DNA from 4 places in the Mesorhizobium humile genome. Region 4 is predicted to be linked to each of the others. Evidence: predicted binding sites of a transcription regulator. Region 4 holds the regulator's gene; each other region holds the start of a gene.
What was found. Region 4 encodes LexA, which represses DNA repair genes until DNA is damaged. Its sites were predicted from a motif close to TGTTCNNNNTGTGTTCNG; they were not measured.
Positions count from the first base shown of each region.

Region 1: the regulator LexA is predicted to act here: its motif matches at 3,304-3,321, upstream of RFM52_RS26760 (helicase-related protein).
Region 2: the regulator LexA is predicted to act here: its motif matches at 1,755-1,772, upstream of RFM52_RS00405 (DNA recombination protein RmuC).
Region 3: the regulator LexA is predicted to act here: its motif matches at 3,051-3,068, upstream of RFM52_RS31020 (ImuA family protein).

Region 1 is NZ_JAVIIV010000022.1:87,103-92,415, reverse strand. It holds gene RFM52_RS26760 (helicase-related protein) at 1-3,138, opposite strand, end outside; gene phbB (acetoacetyl-CoA reductase) at 3,837-4,562, opposite strand; gene RFM52_RS26750 (acetyl-CoA C-acetyltransferase) at 4,687-5,313, opposite strand, start outside.
Region 2 is NZ_JAVIIV010000001.1:80,007-85,319, reverse strand. It holds gene RFM52_RS00420 (GNAT family N-acetyltransferase) at 1-180, opposite strand, end outside; gene fmt (methionyl-tRNA formyltransferase) at 177-1,112, opposite strand; gene def (peptide deformylase) at 1,171-1,701, opposite strand; gene RFM52_RS00405 (DNA recombination protein RmuC) at 1,805-3,058, shown strand; gene RFM52_RS00400 (GFA family protein) at 3,361-3,765, opposite strand; gene RFM52_RS00395 (cation diffusion facilitator family transporter) at 3,800-4,759, opposite strand; gene RFM52_RS00390 (transglutaminase-like domain-containing protein) at 4,882-5,313, opposite strand, start outside.
Region 3 is NZ_JAVIIV010000035.1:33,237-38,549, forward strand. It holds gene RFM52_RS31010 (error-prone DNA polymerase) at 1-598, opposite strand, end outside; gene RFM52_RS31015 (DUF6504 family protein) at 595-2,082, opposite strand; gene RFM52_RS31020 (ImuA family protein) at 2,024-3,028, opposite strand; gene RFM52_RS31025 (metallopeptidase family protein) at 3,212-3,649, shown strand; gene RFM52_RS31030 (DUF1737 domain-containing protein) at 3,905-4,111, opposite strand; gene RFM52_RS31035 (HpcH/HpaI aldolase/citrate lyase family protein) at 4,188-5,066, opposite strand; gene RFM52_RS31040 (GIY-YIG nuclease family protein) at 5,282-5,313, opposite strand, start outside.
Region 4 is NZ_JAVIIV010000008.1:110,031-115,343, forward strand. It holds gene RFM52_RS14455 (ComEC/Rec2 family competence protein) at 1-1,915, shown strand, start outside; gene lexA (transcriptional repressor LexA) at 1,956-2,690, opposite strand; gene kynU (kynureninase) at 3,147-4,394, shown strand; gene RFM52_RS14470 (AMP-binding protein) at 4,410-5,313, opposite strand, start outside.

The DNA.
Region 1 (5,313 bases), on a different contig from region 4:
CGGTCTCGGCTTGAACTTCGAGCGGTCGAAGCGCGGCTTGCCAGCGCCGTCGCGCTGCTCGCGGCGGCCCTCATGGGCGGGCTTGTCGCCAGGCTGGCCGCTAGCGGCGCCCGCCTGTCCGTCGCGCGCGGGCTGGCCGCCGCGGGGGCGATTGTCGCGACGGTTGTCGTGGCGATGGCGCGGACGCTGATGGTCGAAACGCGCCTGACGCCACAGAAGGACAGGCTTCGGCTCCTCAGCCTCGGCCGGGGTTTCGCCGGTGGCGGCTTCCGTCGTCGTTTCAGTAGGTGCGGTGGCCTCGCTTGCAGTCGGGGTTTCGGTCTGCAAGGACCCGGCCAGAGCCGAGGGCCCGCCTTCCTCCGTCACGGCCTCGCCTGCCGGCTCATCGCTTTGCGCTGCCGGCTCGCTTGCCGCTGCAGCTTCCACGGGAGCCTCCGCTTCCACGGTCTCCTGTCCGGTTGTTTCGCCGACAGGTTCCGCCGCGCTTTCGGTCGAGGTCTCCGTCGCATGGATTTCGGCGCCGGCCGTCTCCGGGCTCTCGACCGACGTTGCCTCGGCCGCGGCTTCGGGGGCTTCCGTCGCTTGCGCAGCACGTGCCGCTTCTTCCGCGGCAAGCTTGGCCGCGGCCGCTTCACGGGCGGCGTCGTCCTGCGCGTCGAGCTTCGCCTTCACCTCGGCGGCCGGCTTTGCCTCGGAGCGATAGCCGAGACCCTTGAGGATCTCTTCCATGTCGTCGGCGGTGGCGCCGAGGATCGACATCATCGGCGGCGTCACCATGAAGGCGTGGCCGTCATAGGCGCCGTCCGGACGCTGGCCGAGGCCGGGCTTCCAGTTGGTCGCCGGGCGGATGAGGTCGGCAAGCCTTTCCAGGATATCGATGCGCACGGCGCGGCGGCCGAGATTGCGGTAGCCGGCGAGCTTGTAGAAGGTCTTGTCGAAGGCCGGGTCGATGACCACCGAGGTGCGGCCCGAGGCCAGCGCATGCACCACGTCGCCGAAGCCAGGCTTGTCCTTGCCGTCGTTCTTCAGCGCCCAGAGCAAGGTCACCAGGCCGGCCGGCGCCGGCTTGATCAGCGCAGGCACGAAGACATGGTAGGCGCCGAAGCGGACGCCGAGGCGGCGCAGCGCCGCGCGGCCTTCCTGGTCGAGAGATTTCATCTCCTCCGCGATGTCGCGGCGGTTGATCAGGCCGAAATGCTCGACCAGCTGGAAGGCGATGCCGCGCGCGATGCCGGTGAGCTGGTCGGCATTCTTCAGATCGACCAGCGGCTTCAAGAGCGACTCGATCTGGAAATTGACGAAACGCTCGGCGCGCGCCGCCACCTTGTCGCGGGCAGGGCCAGTCAGCTGCTCGTCTGCAAGCAACACCAGGCGCGGCTTCAGCGCCTCGTCGCCGGCGACCAGCGTGCCGATCGGCGCGCCGATCCAGCGCAAGATGCCGTCCGAGCCCAAGGCCAGGTCGCCATTGGCGCAGGCGGCAAAGCGCTCGGCGCGCGCGTCGAACTCGGCCGCGAGCGCCTTCTGGGCGGCGGTACGCACCGCCTTGGCGTCCTCGCCGCCGGCGCTCTGGTCGGCGGTGAAGCGGAACCCTTGCAACTCGCCGACATGATGGCCTTCGACGAGGACGGTTCCGGTAGGGCTGATTTCGGCTTCAGGCATGGTATTTTCTCTAAGGCGCCGCATGAGGACGGAAGTCCTGCGGTCTACGAAGCGTTTCGTCAACCGCTCATGCAGCGCATCCGACAATCTGTCTTCGATTTCGCGCGTCTTTTCCTGCCAGTGTAGCTGATCGGCCAGCCAGCCGGGGCGGTTGGAGACGAAAGTCCAGGTGCGGATCTGCGCGATCCGGTGCGAGAGCGTGTCGATATCGCCTTCCGTCGTGTCGGCGCGCCGCACCTGCTCGGCCATGTAATTCTCATCGACATGGCCATGACGAGCAAGGTCCATATAGATGGAGGCGATGAGGTCGGCATGCTGCGCCGGCGCGATCTTGCGGTAGTCGGGGAGCGCGCAGGCCTCCCACAGCAGCGCCACGCGCTCCTTGCCGGTGGCCAAGGCGCGGATATCGCCGTCGCGCGACAGATGCTCCAGCGCCTGCGCGTCCACGGCCGGCAGCGCGCGGGTCAGCCCTTCGACCGGTGCATTGGTCTCGATCGAGCGTTTCAGCGCATCGAGGCTGGAAAAGTCGAAATCCGCGGTGCGCCATTGCAGCACCTTCACCGGGTCGAAGTCGTGCCCCTCGACCTTGGCGACCAGATCCTCGTCGAACGGATCGACCTGGCCGGTGACGCCGAACGTGCCGTCGCGCAGGTGCCGGCCGGCGCGGCCCGCGATCTGGCCAAGCTCGGCCGCGGTCAGGTTGCGGTATTGGTAGCCGTCGAATTTGCGGTTCTGGGCAAAGGCGACATGGTCGAGGTCGAGGTTCAGCCCCATGCCGATGGCGTCGGTGGCGATGAGATAGTCGACGTCGCCGGACTGGAAGATCTCGACCTGCGCGTTGCGGGTGCGCGGCGAAAGCGCGCCAAGCACGACGGCAGCACCGCCCTGCTGGCGGCGGATCAGTTCTGCGATGGCATAGACCTCGTCGGCGGAGAAAGCGACGATCGCCGTGCGCCGCGGCAGCCGGGTGAGCTTCTTCGAGCCGGCATAGGCAAGGTGCGACAGCCGCGGCCGCGTCACCACCGACACACCCTTCAGCAGCTTCTGCAGGATGCCGTGCATGGTGGCGGCGCCCAGAAGCAGCGTCTCCTGGCGGCCGCGCAGATGCAGGATGCGATCGGTGAAGATATGGCCGCGCTCGAGATCGCCGGCGAGCTGCACCTCGTCGATGGCGACGAAGGCGGCGTCGGTCTCGCGCGGCATCGCCTCGACGGTGCAGACGGAATATTTCGCGCCGGCGGGCACGATCTTCTCCTCGCCGGTGATCAGCGCCACCTTGTGGGCGCCGACCTTCTCGCAGACACGGGCATAGACCTCGCGAGCAAGCAGTCTCAGCGGCAGGCCGATGATGCCGGTCTCGTGCGCGACCATGCGCTCGATGGCGAGATGGGTCTTGCCGGTGTTGGTGGGCCCTAGCACGGCCGTCACGTCGCGGCCTGAAAGGATCAGCGGCTGGGAATGTTTCGGCTGGATGTTCATCGGCTCGGAAATAAGGTTTCTGCCGCTTGTAGTCTGAAGCACGGCGATGCCGCCGCGTGTGACAGGCGACACATAGGGACTTCGGGCGTGAAGCGAAAGCGGAATGTTCCTTTGGAGACAGGCGAGGCAGGCCGGGGCGTTCAAAATCGGCTGCTTGTTAACGGCTGGAACGAGTCTGGAACGAATCAGCGACGAATCGCTGACTCGTTCTGATTCAGGTTTTGTTCACGGCTATATGTGGATTTTTTGACGCTGAGTCTCACCACATGCTGAATCGGGCAATTGGCCCGATTCATGCTTGACCGCCGCTGGACCCGAGCGGTCGTTAACTTTTGCCGGCGAGCCGCCGCGGTCGACTCTAGGGACGCTCGCAAGGTTATGAAATTGTTGATTTTTCTTAACGGCATTTAACGATTTCGGTAATGTTTTGGCGCTCCGCCATTAACTTTTCGGCCAAAGCCAGAACGAATCGGCGACGAATCAGAGATGCGCGAAGTTTCCCGGTTTGTTCACCCCTAGATATGGTGTTATCCACAGCTTGCCCACCGAGGATTCACAGCTTGTGAGAGGGGTTGCGCACAGGGCGTGGCCGGGGCCGTTAACTTTTGCGTGCCGGATTGAGGCACGGTGTCGCGCCGGGCTTGCCGGCGGGCGAAAAAGGCGGCTCCGTTGCCGGAGCCGCCTTGGTGTCGTGCGTATCAGACGAAGTACTGGCCGCCATTGGCGGTGATGGTCGAGCCGGTGATGAAGCCGGCCTCGTCGGAAGCCAGAAAGACGACGCAGCGCGCGATCTCTTCCGGTTCGCCGAGGCGGCCGACCGGGATCTGCGGGATGATGCGCTCGTTGAGCACCTTCTCGTCGATCGCCTTGACCATTTCGGTCGCGATATAGCCGGGGCAGATGACGTTGACGGTGATGCCCGCGCGGGCGCCTTCCTGGGCAAGAGCCTTGCTGAAGCCGATGTCGCCGGCCTTGGCGGCCGAGTAGTTGGCCTGGCCGGCCTGGCCCTTCTGGCCGTTGATCGAGGAAATGGTGACGACGCGGCCGAACTTGCGGTCGCGCATGCCGCTCCACAAAGGATGCGTCATGTTGAAGACGCCGGAGAGGTTGGTGTCGATGACTTCCTTCCACTGCGCGGGCGTCATCTTGTGGAACATGGCGTCGCGGGTGATGCCGGCATTGTTGACCAGCACGGAGACCGGACCGAGATCGGCCTCGACCTGCTTGATGCCGGCGGCGCAGGCCTCGTAGTCGGCGACGGACCATTTGTAGACCGGGATGCCGGTCTCGGCCTTGAATTTCTGTGCCGCCTCGTCATTGCCGGCATAGTTCGCCGCGACCGAATAGCCGGCGTTCTTCAAGGCGACCGATATCGCCGCGCCGATGCCGCGCGACCCGCCCGTGACGATTGTTACCTTGCTCATGCATTCCCTCCCTTTGGTCGGGAGTGAATAGGGAATAGCGAGTAGCGAGTAGGGGTTTGATATCCTGTCGCGCTGACGCCATTCTTCCCTATTCGCTACTCCCTATTCACTACTCACTTCTCTTTCAGAGTGCTTCGACGCACATGGCGACGCCCATGCCGCCGCCGATGCAAAGCGTGGCGAGACCCTTCTTGGCGCCGCGGCGGCGCATCTCGTAGACCAGCGTGTTGAAGACGCGGGCGCCAGACGCGCCGATCGGATGGCCGATGGCGATGGCGCCGCCGTTGACGTTGACGATCGAGGGGTCCCAGCCCATGCCCTTGTTGACGGCGCATGCCTGCGCGGCGAAGGCTTCGTTGGCCTCGACGAGGTCGAGATCCTTGACCGACCAGCCGGCCTTTTCCAGCGCCCGCTTCGAAGCGGGAATGGGCCCCGTGCCCATGATCGCCGGATCGACGCCGGCGGTCGCCCAGGAGGCGATGCGGACCAGCGGGGTGATGCCGCGCCGGGCAGCCTCGGCCTCGGTCATCAGCAGCGCGCCGGCGGCGCCGTCATTGATGCCGGAGGCGTTGGCGGCCGTGACCGTGCCGTCCTTGTCGAAAGCGGGCTTCAGCTTGGTCATGGCGTCGAGCGTCGCGCCGAGACGGATATACTCGTCCTGGTCGACGATGGTGTCACCCTTCTTGCCCTTGATGGTGAAGGCGACGATCTCGTCCTTGAACCTGCCGGCCTTCTGCGCGGCTTCGGCCTT
Region 2 (5,313 bases), on a different contig from region 4:
AAGAATATGGCCGACGACCTGGCCGTCTTCCTCGGCAACCAGCTCGACGACGGCATCGCCGCCGGTGACAAGGGCGTCGACCAGGCCGGCTTCCGCCTGCTGGCCAAAGGCATGCTCTTCGACGAGGCGGATCGCCTCGCGATCCCGCGGCGTCGCCGCGCGTATCGACATCATGCTCATGTGAGTTTCATTCCTTTTTCGATCTTGGCTCCGCGCAAAAACTCCTGCGCGGCGGCAGGCTTTCCGCCCGCCCGTTGAACTTCGACCAGCCTGACCGCGCCTGCCCCGCAGGCAACCGTCAGCCGGTCATCGAGAATTCCTCCCGACTCGCCGACGCCATCCGAGAGCGTCGAGCGAAGCAGTTTCAGCCGCTCCATGCGGCCGCCAATTTCGACCTCGCACCACGCGCCCGGAAAGGGCGAGAGGCCGCGAATGTGATTGTGGACTTCGCCAGAAGGCCGCGTCCAGTCTACGCGTGTCTCCGATTTATCGATCTTTCGGGCGTAGGTCACCCCTGCCGTTGCCTGCGGGGTAAATGTCAGACAATTTATCCCCAACTGCGCGAGCGCCTCGACCATCAGCGAAGCGCCTTGTGCCATCAGGCGGTCATGCAATTCGCCGGCCGTCATATCGGGTGCGATGGCGACTTTTTCAACCAATGCCACCGGTCCGGTGTCCAGACCCTCTTCCATCTTCATGATCATCATGCCGGTTTCGCTATCTCCGGCCATGATCGCACGCTGGATGGGAGCAGCACCACGCCAGCGTGGCAAAAGCGAGGCATGGCCGTTGAGACAGCCGAGCCTGGCCGCCTCGAGAACCGCTTTCGGCAACAGCAGGCCATAGGCGACGACGACCGCGACATCGGCCTGCAAGGCGGCAAAAGCCTGTTGCTCGGCGTCGCTTTTCAGCGATGTCGGCGTGCGCACGTCGAGCCCCAGCCGCTCGGCCTCGCGCTGCACCGGGGACGGCGTCAGTTCCAGCCCGCGCCGGCCTGCGGCGCGCGGCGGCTGCGTGTAGACGGCCGCGATCTCGTGGCCGGCCTCGGCGATGGCGCGCAAGGTCGGCACGGAAAAATCCGGCGTGCCCATGAAGATGACGCGAAGCGGCATGATGTCCTGCGATCCTGTCTTGCGGTAGGCTCAGGTGCTCGCGCGGCCGAAACGGCCCTTAGCCCACCATCTTGCCCGGCGCCTTGTCCTTGGCGAGCTTCTTGAACTTCCGCACCACCATGTCGCGCTTCAGCTTCGAGATGTGGTCGATGAACAGCACGCCGTTGAGGTGGTCGATCTCGTGCTGCAGGCAGGTGGCCATCAGCCCCTCCGCCTGAATCTCCTGAAGCCTGCCGTCGCGGTCGAGATACTTCACCCGCACCGAGGCCGGGCGCTCGACCTCGGCGTAATAGTCGGGAATCGACAGGCAGCCTTCCTCATAGACGGAACGCTGGTCGGAACTCTCGAGCACTTCCGGATTGATGAAGACATGCGGCTGAGGCTCCTCGCCTTCCTTGGCGAGGTCGATGACCAGCAGCCGTCGCGGCTCGCCGACCTGGATGGCCGCAAGGCCGATGCCCGGCGCGTCATACATGGTTTCCAGCATGTCGTCGGCCAGCTTGCGCAAATCGGCATCGACGTGCTCGACCGGCTTGGAAAGCTGGCGCAGGACGGGATCGGGGAGAATGATGAGCGGCTTGATCGACATGGCGTCTCACCTAAGACGTCGTTGGAAAAGCGTCAACCGGTGTGGAATCGGCCTGTTCACGTTTTGATCTGTGCCACGCGGCCGAATCGGTTATGCTGGCCAAATGAACGACATGACCACCATCCTTTCACAACCGATCGCGCGGCTCGGCGCCTCCACGATCACGCTCGGCCAGGCGCTGGGTTTCGGCGTGTTGCTGCTGCTGTCGCAGTTTGTAGGATTGGCCGTGGCCTTGTGGCGCGCGGCCAAGGCGCGCGCGGTGGCCGCGGCCGAAGCGGCCGACCATGCCCGGGACACCGAGGCGCGCATCGCCGACGTCCTGCGGTCGCAGGCCGAGATGCACGGACGCATGGGCGCGATCGCCGAGGTGTTCGGGACGCGGCAGGCCGAGCTTACCCAGTCGCTCGGACAACGGCTCGACGCCATGACCGGCCGTCTCGGCCAGACCATGGCCGAGCAGACCAAGTCGACGCATGAAAGCCTTGCCAAGCTGCAGGAGCGGCTGGCGGTGATCGACACCGCGCAAGGCAACATCCAGTCCTTGGCCGGCCAGGTCGTGCAGCTGCAGGCGATCCTTTCCAACAAGCAGACACGCGGCGCCTTCGGCCAGTCGCGTATGGAGGCGATCGTCGCCGACGCCCTGCCGCATGGCGCCTATGAATTCCAGGCGAGCCTCTCCAACGGCAGCCGGCCCGATTGCCTGGTGCGGATGCCCAACGGCGCGCCGATGCTGGCCATCGACGCCAAGTTCCCGCTCGAAGCCTGGAACGCCATCCGTGCCGCCGAAGGCGCCGACATGCAGAAGGCGGCGGCGCAGGCTTTCCGGCGCGACATCGAGGTGCATATCCGCGATATCGCCGAAAAATACCTGCTCCAGGGCGAGACGCAGGACACCGCCTTCATGTTCGTGCCGTCGGAATCGGTGTTCGCCGAAATCCACGAGAATTTCGAGGCGGTGGTGCAGAAGGCGCATCGCGCCCGCGTCGTCATCGTTTCGCCCTCGTTGCTGATGCTGTCGATCCAGGTCATCCAGGCGATCCTCAAGGACGCCCGCATGCGAGAGCAGGCACATCTGATCCAGGGCGAGGTCATTCGGCTGATGGAGGACGTGGGGCGCGTCGACGAGCGCGTGCGCCGGCTGCAGACGCATTTCGGCCAGGCGGCGCGGGACATCGACGACATCCTGGTTTCGACATCGAAGGTGACCAAGCGCGGCCAGAAGATCGAGGCGCTGGAATTCGCCGAGGGCGAGACCGAGGCCGCGCGAAGTGCGGCGCCAAAGGCAGAGGGCGGTCCGCGCGTGGCCGATTCAAAGACCGGCCAGTTGAGGCTGCGCGTCGTCGAAGGCGACGAGTAGTTGCTCGACGCGGACGTTGGAACGAGCGATTCTTCCTTCGCTTGCAAGGTCGCATACCTCGGAGATTGGCCAAACGCCCATCGCTTCGTCATTCTAGGGCGGAGCAAGGAGCGAAGCGACGCGCGCAGACCCTAGAATCCATGCCGTGACACTAAGGGGTTGCAACTGTTGCAGAATTCGGCACCGTTGCACCATCGGCTACTGTCACGGCATGGATCCTCGGGTCAAGCCCGAGGATGACGAAGGCGTGCAGGATTCGGCCAATCGCCAAGGCTTGCGCCAGCGGGCCGATCCGATAGCCCTTACTGCTCTTCCGTCGTCGCCATGCCCACGAATTCCGGAAGCCAGCGCAGGGCCGATCGGTGCCATTTCTGCTGTCTCGGGACCAAATCCTGACGCTGCCTGGCGGTCCCGACCCTGATCCCATAGACCTTCGGACCATCGCCGACTGACGTCGCGTAAAGATGCGAGCCGCACTCGGCACAAAAAGCCTGGGCGCGCCTGGCGCCGCTTGCCACGACCTTGATGTAGATCTTCGGCGCGCCCCGGGTGATCCGGTAGTCGCTTTCCGGCGCCGGGACGGTAACCCGGAAGGCGGTGCCGGTCAGTTGCTGGCAGTCGGTGCAGTGGCAGATCGAGGTCTTTTCCGGATCGACCTCCGCCTCGTAGGCGATCGCGCCGCAATGGCATCCGCCGTCGATCTTCATCGTTCCTTCTCCTCACAAACTCGCTGCATTGAACCTAACCCTCCTCGGAGACCTCGGCGATGGCCTTGCGCCGCTGCTCCCATGTGCCAGTCGCCTGCGGCTTGACGAAGAGCCTTGAGATTTGCGGCATTTCCGTCTTGAGCCTTGCCTCCAGGCGCTCGACGCAGGCCTCGATCTCGGGCGCGGTGAGGTGATCCTCGAATTCGATGCTCAAGCCGGCGACGATTTCCTCCGGACCGATATGGACGCTCAATATGCCGTTCGCCCGCTGCACCGCAGGGTCTTGCTGGGCGATCGCCAGCACCCGCTTCTGCACCTGCGGCGAGGCCGGCTCGCCGAGCAGCAGGCTCTTGCTTTCGCGCGCCAGGAAGATCGCCGTCGCGCCCAGGATCAGCGCTATGCCGATCGAGGCGACGCCGTCGAGCTCGGGCATTTTCATGATTTCGGCCGCCAGTATGCCGGCGAAGGCGACGATCAGGCCAAGCAAGGCGGCGCTGTCCTCGAACAGCACGGTAAAGACGCTCGGATCCTTGCTTCGGTGAATTGCTTCGAACCAGCCCTGGCCGCCCTTCTGCTGCCGGAACTCCTTCAGCGCCACCAGCCAGGAGCTCCCTTCGAACAGGAAAGACAGACCAAGCACGACATAGTTGACCTTGGCGTTGACGACCGGCTCCGGCGCCATGATGTGGATGACGCCTTCGTAGAAGGAAACGCCGGCGCCGAGCGCGAACACCAGAAGCGCAACGATGAAACTCCAGAAATAAAGCTCGCGCCCGTGTCCGAGCGGGTGGGTGCGGTCGGGCGGCCGCGCGGCGCGGTGCATGCCATAGAGAAGCAGCGCGCCATTGCCTGTGTCGACCAGCGAATGCACGCCTTCCGACAGCATGGCGGACGAACCGGTGAAGGCGGCCGCCGCGAATTTGGTCACAGCGATCGCCAGATTGCCGGCTAGCGCTGCGTAAATCACTTTTTTCGAGCCGGCGTGGCCTGCCATCTGTTCCTGACCTGTCCGATACGACCGACCTTAGTGGCCTGCCGGCCAAAGCTCCACAGATATGCACAACGCGCTGACGGTCCGGTCGTTCAAAGCGGGAGGCGGCTCGTGACGCGAAACTGTTATTCGACGACTTCGTCGGTCCATACTCTGAAACCGGCAAGCGTGCCCGGTCCAAAGATATGGGTCAGCGGCACATCAGCCGCGTCGCGGCCGGAGGCAATCAGGATGCGGCCGATGCGCGGGGCATTGTTGCGCGGATCGAAAACGTGCCAGCGCCCACCGAGATAGACCTCCATCCAGGCGGCGAAATCCATCGAAGCCCAGGGTTTTGGCAGGCCGATGTCGCTGATATAGCCAGTGCAATAGCGGGTCGGAATGTTAAGCGCACGGCAAAAGGCGACAGCGAGATGGGCAAAATCGCGACAGACGCCGCTCTGCTCGCGGTAGGCCTCCGCCGCGGTGCGCGTGGGCCGCGCATTGCCGTAGTTGAAGACGATATGGTTGTGAACGAAGTCGCAGACCGCCTGGACGCGCGGAACGCCGAGAGGGGT
Region 3 (5,313 bases), on a different contig from region 4:
GATCGGCGGCGTGATAGAGCACGTCGTTGGTCGCCATCAGCGGGACGCGGGCGTGTTCGGCCATCGCCGCCGCCTGCTCGATGCGGAAGCGATCATTGCCGGCATAATCCGGCGCCACGGCCAGTCGGAGCGCCGCGCCAAACCGATCAATAAGCCGGCTAATTAAGACCAGATTGTCTTCCGTGCCTGCGGACAGATCGGGCAGGATCGCCAGCGACATCCGATCGCCCCATTCGAGCAGGTCGGCCAGTTGGAGCAGCGTCGCGCCCTTCTCGTTCTCGTCGCGCAGATTGGCCTGGGTCAGCATGCGGCAGAGATGGCCCCAGCCCTGGCGATCGCGGGGATAGGCGAGGATGTCCGGCGTGCCGTCGCCGAATACCAGCCGGCAGCCGGGGTGATAGCCCATCTTCTCCACCCTGGCCTGCTGCCAGGCGCGCACGACGCCGGCGACCGTGTTCCTGTCGGCAAGCCCGATCGAGGCAAAACCGTAGAATTTCGCCGTGACCACCAGCTCCTCCGGCTTGGAGGCGCCGCGCAGGAAGGAGAAATTCGACCGGATGCCGAACTCGGCATAGGGAATGACGGTCAGCGCGTTCATGCAAACACCCCATGCATGAACCAGCGCGGCGGCGCGGCTTGCGGGGCGGTGCCGTAGAGGCCCTGGCGATAGAGCCAGTAGCGGCGCCCCTCGCTGTCCTCGATGCGGTAATAGTCGCGGGTCGGCGCCTCTTCCTCGCCGGGCAATTGCCGCCACCATTCGGCGGCGATGCGTTCCGGCCCTTCGGCGCGGGCGACGCGGTAGAGCGCGCGCCGCCAGCGGAAATTCATCGGCGGGCCTTCCGGGATCTCGGTCGCCGGCACCTCGATCGGCTCGGGCGAGCGGAACAGGCGCACCGGCCGCTCCGGCGGATAGATGGTCATCGGCGGCGCGGTTCGGGGTGCCGCCCGTCCGGCCGCCGGCGCGCGCCGTTGCGGCGCTTCGGCGAAAGGCACGGTCTTGACGGCGCGTTCCGGCAGATGGCTTTCGACGGCCACCGGCTTCAGCACGGCGGCCTCGCCGAGACGGGCGCGGACGCGGTCGGCGAATAAAGCGATGTCGGCGTCATCGTCGTTCGTCTCGCCGGTGAGGTCGCCCTGAGCCAAGTCGAAGGCCGCGACCGACAGCACGGACAGCCGCACGAGGTCGAAGCCGAAGCCGGCGTCGATGGTCTGCTCCAGCGCGGTCAACCGCTCATGGAACAGCCTTTGGATCAGCCGCGGCTCGCGCATCGGGCGCGAGGTGCCGACGGCGATGCGGCTGACGGCGCCGTCGACGCGGAAGAGAAGCAGCGCCAGCGTGCGCGCGCCCTCGCCGCGCCGTTCGAGGTCGCTCTTCAAGGCGACGGCAAGGCGGCTCACCAGCCGCTCGATGTCGTCGGTGAGCACGACCGGCTCGGCAAGGTGGCGCTCGACCGAGAGCGGCGCGACGGGAAGGCGCGGCGACACGGCCTCGTCGAGGCGGCCGAGCGCCTGGTCGAGGCGCAGAAGCAAGGTGGCGCCGAAGCGGCGGGCGAGCGGCGCCCGGGGCGCCGCCATCACCGCGCCGGCGGTGCGCAGGCCGACGCTCTCCAGGCCGGCGCGGGTCTCCGGCGCGATGCGCAGCGCCGACAATGGCAATGGCACAAGCAGCGCCTCCTCCTCGCCGCCGGCAATGATGCGGTCGCCATGGAAGCGCGCCGCCGCCCAGGCGGCGCCCGGCGTGGAGGCGAGCCCGGCGCGGACATCGAAACCCTGCTGGAAGAAGCGGGTGAGGATCTCGTCCTGCATGGCGCGCTCGCCGCCGAACAGATGCGTGCAGCCGGTGACGTCGAGGAACAGCCCGTCCTCGGCGTCGATCGCTACCAGCGGCGTGTAGCGATCGCACCAGTCGGCAAGGCCTTCGAGCAGGCGTCGGTCGGCCTCCGGGTCGGCCTCCACCACGTCGATCGTGGGGTGCATGGCGCGCGCATCGGCGATGCCCATGCCGCGCTTCAATTTCAGCGCCTCAGCCCGCTCGTCGAGGGCCGCGATGCGCTGGGTGTTGTTGTCGCGATGGCTGACCACAAGCGGTGGGTGAGATGGCGGCAGGTGCTGCGACGGCCGGGAACGCCAGGACCGCCCCAGACGCTGGCGCAGGATCCGCTCCGCGGGCAGATGCGGGAACCACAGCGACAGAATTCTCTGTTCTTTCTGCAAAAGCGTGCTCATTTGGGTTCCACTCCAGTGTGAATTGTCCGGGCAGGGCCGTGCGGCTCTTGCCGATATCGACGGTGAAGGCAGGGCGGCCGATCGAGCCGGCGAGCGGCCCGGCGACTGTCTCGCGGCTTGCCGAAGGCGCCGCCGAAACGATGAGGCGCACCGGCGCGGCGGTTGGATCGGCCTCGCCGGCATGGCGCAGCAACAGCACCGGGCGGCCGGCATTCTGGGCGCGGGCGTGCAGCCGGCGCGTGGCGGTGAGGTCGAGCCGCTGGGGACTGCCGCGGATCTCGAGGATGACCGCGGCGAAGGCCGTCATGCGGGCGGCCTCCTCGGCGATCCACAGCGCGTCGAGCAGCTTCGACGCCTCGGAAAACAGCAATTGCTCCGGCTCGATGCCGAACAGGGCGCTCAGCCCCCTGGCATAGGGAAGGCCGGCCTCGTGAAAGATTTCCGCCGTGCCGACCCAGAGGATCGGCAGGCCCCGCTTCTGCTTGAGGATCAGGCTTACGAGCGAGAGTGCGAAGCCGGCAACGGCGCCGGCATCGCGGGTCTCCAGGCCATGGATTTCGCTGAGCGCCGCCCTGGGCACCCCGCCGCCAAGGGCGGTGTCGAGGCGATCGATGCCGGTGTGCAGGAAAGCGTCCGCCGAAGCCACGGCGAGGCCGCGCCGGACGAGCGTCATGTCCGACCTGGCATTGGCAGGCACGCCAAGCGCCGGCGCCTGCAGGCGCTCGGGCAGCGTTCCCTCGATCTTCGCGATCTGGCGGCGCAGGGCAAAAACAGTGTCCCGCGCCACGGCGCTCATCGCCATGACGTTCACTTCCGGCAGCAATTGTTCCTGTTATGTTCCTATAGATTCCAGAGGGCCCGGGAAGAGTCAAGCAGAGTCACAAGGAATTTATTCCTTCGGCTTTTACCTTGAAAGCGGACGTCCAGCCGGCTCATTTGCCTCTATCGGCGCGAAAGCCTATATGCCGGGATCAAAGGACGTTACATGGCCCGCATCTACAAGACACGCACCTGGCACGACCAGCTCTCGCCGTCGATCGACGAGATGGAGCTTCTGGCGCTGGAGAGCTATGCCCATCTGCCGGACGAGTTCCGCCAGCTCACCGGCGAGATCATTATCCAGATCGCCGATTTCCCGACCGACGAGATCATGGACGACCTGTCGTTGGAGACGCCCTTCGACCTGCTCGGCCTGTTCGAGGGGCGCGGCATCGCCGAACGCTGGAACCCGCAGACCGGCGAGGGACCGAACCGCATCACGCTCTACCGCCGGGCCATACTCGACTACTGGGCCGAGAACGAGGAGACGATGGGCGACATCGTCACCCATGTGCTGATCCACGAGATCGGCCACCATTTCGGCCTGTCGGACGACGACATGGAGCGGATCGAGGAAGCGGCCGAGCAGGTGGCGCCGGGCTGAGAGACTGTTTGGAAATTCTACTCCGGCGGCCATCTGGCGGCGCTTTCTGCGCTACTGCAGCGCCGCGCGTCCTCTTGGACGCGCAAAGGACGCTGCAGCAATTTTAGGTGGCGCATGATCCTTTCCGAAAATCGATTTCGATTTTCGGGGTCATGCGCAGGCTCATGGACCAAATGTCCGCTCCGCTCCGGTTCTCGAAATCACCACCATATGACTCGCCAGAGCGAATTTCGAAACAGTCTCTGAGCGCTTTCCTTACCAGTCGCTCAGCTTGGTGTCGGCTCTGTATTCCTGGCCTTCGACATCCTTCACCAGGGACTGGCCGCAGCGCATCGACTTGGTCTTCTTGTCATAGGCATAGGTCGGCGAGCCGAACAGGTGCCAGCCCTTGTTCAGGGCGGCCGTCACCTTGTGGCAGAAGGTGGCGTCGTCCGGGCCGGTGAGGAAGCGGTAGAGTTTCATGGATCTATCCTGTCGTGCCTAACCTGTCGTGACTGGGCGGAAAGCCGGGTCTGAAAAAATCGTTTCTCGCGCCGCATCATGCGCCGATGATTGCGGCCTTCGCCAGAAGTTTCTCGGCTTCGGCCAGATGCAGCCGCTCGACCATCTTGCCATCCAACCCGATCACGCCCTTGCCGGCATTTTCGGGCCGCGCGAACGCATCCCTGATCGCGCGGGCCGCGGCCAGCCTCTCGGGCGATGGCGAAAAGGCGCGGTTCGCCGGCTCGATCTGGGCGGGATGGATCAGCGACTTGCCGTCGAAACCCATGGCGGCCCCATCGGCGCATTCCCGGGCAAGAGCGTCAAGGTCGCGAAAATCATTGGCGACGCCGTCGATCACGTCGATGCCGCCCGCGCGGGCGGCAAGCACGAGTTGCATCAGCCACGGCATCAGATAGCGCCGGTCGGGCGTCGCCAGAATGCCGGCCGCCTTCACCAGGTCATTCGTTCCGGCAACGAAACAAGCCAGGCGCGACGCCGGATCGCGGCCGAGCTCGGCGATCGCGCCGATGTTGAGCAGCGCCTTGGGCGTCTCGACCATCGCCCACAGTTTCACGCTGTCCGGCGCGAAATTGTCGTCCAGCAGGTCGCCGGCCTCGAGGATGTCGCGCGGCGTGCCGATCTTGGGCAGGAGAATGCCGTCGGGCTCCGCCTTGGCGACGGCCAACAAATCGTCGGCGCCCCACTCGCTGGCCAAAGGATTGATACGCACCACCATCTCGCAGCGCCTTTCGCGCCCGGCGAGAATGCCGGCGACCCTGTCGCGCGCCGCTTTCTTGTCAGCGGGCAGGACGGCGTCCTCGAGATCGATGATGACGACGTCGCAGGCAAGCGAGGCGATCTTGGCGAGCGCCTTGTCGTTGGAGGCGGGAATGTAAAGCACCGAGCGGCGCGGGCGGTAGGGTTCTTGAGCCATGGCCGATCTATGCCGGGTGATGGCGGGGGAGGCAAGGCGCGGAAGCAAATCGTCCTTGAGGGCCCGCAAAGAGGGAAGTGCCCGGCAAGGGCAGAGGCGGTTCTGTCCGGCCAGCCTATCCTTCGTCATTCTAGGGCGGAGCAAGGAGCGAAGCGACGCGCGCAGACCCTAGAATCCATGCCGTGACGCCTGAGCGCCGCCACGGTGAAGAACGTTCACCAGCCGATCCCGCGAAACAGTTCGAACC
Region 4 (5,313 bases):
GCGCCTCGTCACCGCCGAGGCGATGGCCAACGGCCGCATCCGGCTGACAATCGATCTGATTTCCACGGAGCATCCCAAGCTGCGCTATGCGCCGGACCGCGTCAGGCTGTCGGCACGCAGGATCCCGCCAGAGATGATCGCCGGGTCGATGCTGACCGGCTATGCCAAGCTGCTGCCGCCGACAGGCCCGGTTCGGCCGGACAGCTATGACTTTTCCTTCGACAGCTACTTTGCCGGCATCGGCGGCAGCGGCTTTTTCCTGGGCGATCCAAAGCTGATTGCCCCGGCAGAAGCGCCATTCGGAGCGCGCGTCGCATCGGCTGTCGAAAACGCGCGCGAAGGCATTGCCGACCATATCAGGAGCGCCATCGGCGGGTCCGAAGGCGAGATCGCGGCGGCGCTGATCGTCGGCGTGCGCGCCGGCATTCCGGAAGCGATCAACGAGTCGATGCGGCGCACCGGCATCTACCACATCATCTCGATCTCCGGCCTGCACATGGCACTTGTCGCGGGCACGATCATGGTCCTTTTGCGCGGCACCTTCGCGCTGTTTCCGGATTTCTCGTCACGCCGACCGGTGAAGAAATATGCCGCTGCAATCGCGCTGGCCTCGATTGCCGCCTACCTCGTGATCTCCGGCATCGTGGTCGCGGCCGAGCGAAGCTTCATCATGCTGGCCGTGATGCTGGTCGCCGTGCTTTTCGACCGCGCGGCGCTGACCATGCGCAACCTGGCGATCTCTGCCATCGCCGTCATCCTGGTCTCGCCGCACGAAGTGGTCGGCCCGAGCTTCCAGATGTCTTTCGCCGCCACCGCTGCGCTTGTCGGCGCCTATGCCGGCTTTGCCGACTATCGCGCCGGCAAAACGACAGCGCCGCCGGCAAGGCGTTCGTTTCTCGGGTTCGTATCGCAAAAACTGGCGGTTGGCGTGGGCGGCGCCGCCATAACGTCGCTCATCGCAGGCAGCGCGACGTTGCTGTTTGCGATCTGGCATTTTCAGCGCGTGTCGCCGCTCAGCCTGCTGGCCAATCTGGCGGTCATGCCGATCGTTTCGCTGATCGTCATGCCGTTCGCCGTGTTGAGCGCGCTCGCCATGCCCTTCGGCTTCGACGGTCCCTTCCTCTTTGTCATGGGCAAGGGCCTGACGGCGATGATCGCCATTTCGGCGTGGATATCCGAGCGCTCACCGGTCGACGCCGTCGGGCTGATCTCGATCCAGTCGGTGCTGCTGGCGACGGTCGCGCTGGTCATCGCAACGATGGCGACCACGTGGCTCAGGCTTGCCGCGGTACCCTTCGCGCTCGCGGCGCTGCTGGCCATTCCCCATGTCCGCACGCCGGATGTGCTTGTCTCGGAGGACGCGCATCTGGTGGCGATGCCGATCGGAGGCGGCGAGCTTGCGATCAACCGCGCGCGCTCCAACGAGTTCACCACCGACAACTGGAAACGAGCGCTGAAAGCCGAGGATATCGTGCCGCCGGAGACGTTCGCCAAGGACGCCCTCGACATCGCCGATCCCGTCGACCTGCCGCCTGGCTCGCCCTTCTACTGCACCGGAGACCTCTGCATCGGCCGGCATCCTTCCGGCGCCATCGTCGCGCTTGCCGAGAACCGCGGCAGCGCCCGACCGGCCTGCGGGTTCGCAGATCTCATCGTCATCAACGATGCAACGGCCTACAACCCATGCCGCGATCCGCGCGTGCTCGTCGTCACCAAGCGGCAGCTGGCGCGCGACGGCAGCGCCGCCATCTTCTTCGATCCGCAATCGGCGACCGCCCGGCCAACCGTTCGCTACGCGGTCGACGAGCCATATCGTCCCTGGCACGAGCAGCGGAAATACACACGCGAGGCGAGGGGGCTGCCGCCCTATCAACGACCGGAAAAGCCGGCGGCCGCGCCGCAGCCGACAGAATAGATGTCACGCATTCCCGGCGAAGACCGCCGCGCGGTTCTGCTCAGTAGCGACGGATAAGTCCGACGAGCTTGCCCTGAACCTTGACCCGATCCGGTCCGAAGATACGGGTCTCATAGGCCGGGTTGGCGGCCTCGAGCGCGATCGAGGCACCCTTGCGGCGAAACCGCTTCAAGGTCGCTTCCTCGTCGTCGACCAGCGCCACCACGATCTCGCCCGGGCTTGCCGTATTGGCGTTGCGGATGATGACGGTGTCGCCGTCGAAGATACCGGCCTCAATCATCGAGTCGCCCTTGACCTCCAGCGCATAGTGCTCGCCGCCCATGATCATGTCCGGCGGCACCGAGATCGAGTGCGTCTGGTGCTGGATGGCGTCGATCGGCACGCCGGCGGCAATGCGGCCCATCACCGGAATGGATACGGCCGAAACAGCGTCGTCGTCATTGCTGGGTGTCGGCGTGCGCGAGGGCGCTGCCGGCTTGACCTGGCGGTTAAGATTGCCTTGGCCGCCCTGGATGACGCTTGGCGAGAACTTCTTCGCGGCATTCAGGCCAGGCGCGATCGAGTCGGGCAGGCGCAAGACTTCGAGGGCGCGCGCCCGGTTCGGCAGCCGGCGAATGAAGCCGCGCTCTTCCAGCGCCGTGATCAGCCGGTGGATGCCGGACTTCGAGGCAAGGTCGAGCGCCTCCTTCATCTCGTCGAAGGATGGAGGAATCCCGCTCTCCTTCAGGCGTTCATGGATGAACATCAGGAGTTCATGTTGTTTGCGCGTCAGCATTGGCGGCCCCCACGGGTTCTGAAACCAGAATCGGAAAAACAAACCCAGAACAAACACTATCTGTTCCAGTTGTGTTCCGCAACCGTTTAAAGTTTAATGAATTTCTTAAGGCTGCCGAAACAATGTTGCATTCGAGGACGCCAGCCGCCGCCAGTAGGGCGGTGGCATTGATTCCGCTCGATTTTGCAGCACTGCCTAAGTTGAAACAGCAGGCAGCGCCATCACGAAAGCGCGGGTCGGACCGCGTGGACCACCCTTTGCGCATGCTGCACCGTGAACGAAACGAACCCAAAATGCCAACTTCGGCGATTTGCCGGTTCTCTGTTCTCGCGGTCTATGGACCATCTAACACAGGACGAAAGGTTCTTGCCCCGACGCCGACTGGGGTGAGACAACCGCCGTTGGCCGTCTGGCGATTTGCGAGCGGCGCTGGGTCGAGATGGAGGCGGTAACGCGATGAGGGGAATTCCTGGCCGTGCTGAAGTCGAGGCGATGGATGCCGCGGATCCGCTGCGCGCCCTGCGCGATCGCTTCATCCTGCCGGAAGGGGTGATCTATCTCGACGGCAACTCGCTGGGTGCGGCGTCCTCCGAGGTTTTCGACGAGATCGAGAAAGCGGCAACGCGCGAATGGGCGCATGATCTTATCCGCGCCTGGAATACCGCGGGCTGGTTCCAAATGCCTGTCGAACTGGGCGACCGGCTCGGGCGACTGATCGGCGCGGCGGCCGGACAGACCGTCGTTTGCGATACGACGTCGATCAACATCTACAAGGTCCTGCATGCGGCGCTGGCGATGCGGCCCGACCGATCCGTGATCGTTGCCGAGGGCGACAGTTTTCCGACCGATCTCTACATGGCGGAGGGCGTGGCCTCCACGCGTCCTGGTACGGTGCTGCGGCTCGAAGGTGTCGACGCCCCGACGATCGAGGAACTGATCAACAGCCAAGTCGCGGTCATCCTGGTCAACCACGTCAACTACAAGTCCGGCCGGTTGCGCGACATGGCGGCCTTGACGCGCAAGGCCCACGAAGCCGGCGCGCTGATCGTCTGGGACCTCTGCCATACGGCAGGCGCGTTGCCGGTGGATCTTGATGGTTCGAGTGCCGACTTCGCTGTCGGCTGCACCTACAAGTATCTCAATGGCGGCCCGGGCGCGCCCGCCTTCATCTATGCCGCGAATCGCCACCACGGCGACATTCGCCAGCCGCTCAGCGGCTGGTGGGGGCACGCCCGGCCTTTCGCGTTCGAGCAGGGCTACGCCATCGGCACGGGCATCCGCCGGTTCCTGTGCGGAACACAGCCGGTGCTGTCGATGCGGGCGCTGAAGGGCGCGCTGGACCTCTGGGACAAGGTCGACATGAATGCCGTGCGCGACAAAAGCATCGCCCTGACGGACTTGTTCATCCGGCTTGTCGAAGCCCGATGCGGCGCCTTCGGCCTCGAACTGGAAAGCCCGCGCGATGGCGCCGAGCGTGGCAGCCAGGTGTCGTTCGCCCATCCGCACGGTTACCAGGTGATGCGCGCCCTGATCGAGCGCGGCGTGATCGGCGATTTCCGCGCGCCATACACCATCCGCTTCGGCTTCACACCGCTCTATGTCGGCTATCGGGATGTCTGGGAGGCCGTCGAAGTGCTGGAAGACATCCTGCGCACCGGCGTCTGGCGGGAAGCGCGCTTCGCGGTCAAGGAGGCCGTCACCTGAATCGGGCTTTCTCGCTCAATGGGGCTTTTCGGCGCGCAGGCGGAAGCGCTGGATCTTGCCGGTCTGGGTCTTGGGCAAGGCGGCGATGAACTTCACCGAGCGCGGGTATTTGTAGGGCGCGATCGTTGCCTTGACGTGATCCTGCAGACGCTTGACCGTCGCGGCATCCGGCGCCGCGCCCGGCGCCAGCACGACATGCGCCTCGACGATCTGGCCGCGTTCGGCGTCCTCGGCGCCGATGACGGCGCATTCCGCGACATCCGGATGCGACAGTAGCGCGGCCTCGACTTCCGGCCCGGCAATGTTGTAGCCGGCGCTGACGATCATGTCATCGGAGCGGGCGGCGAAATGGAAGAAGCCGTCTTCGTCCTGCACGAAGGTGTCGCCCGTCAGGTTCCAGCCATCCCGCACATAGTCCTTCTGGCGATCGTCGGCCATGTAGCGGCAACCTGTCGGCCCACGCACCGCCAGCCTTCCCGTCGCGCCATGCGGCAACTCGCGCATCTCCTCGTCGACGATGCGCGCCTCGTAGCCGCCCACCGGCTTGCCGGTCGATGCGGGCTTCATGTCGTCGAAGCGATTGGAGATGAAGATATGCAGCATCTCGGTGGCGCCGATGCCGTCCAGAATCGGCTTGCCGGTCTTTCGCGTCCACTCTTCGAAGACGGGAGCGGGCAACGTTTCGCCGGCAGACACGGCGACGCGCAGCGAAGACAGGTCGGCGCCTTCGTCCATGGCCTTGAGCATCGCCCTGTAGGCCGTCGGCGCCGTGAAGGAGATGGTCGCCCTGTAGGTCTCGATGATGTGGATCATGTTGGGCGGCGTCGCCTGCTCCAGCAATGTCGCCGCCGCGCCGAAGCGGAGCGGGAAAATGGCAAGCCCGCCAAGGCCGAAGGTAAAGGCCAATGGAGGGGAACCG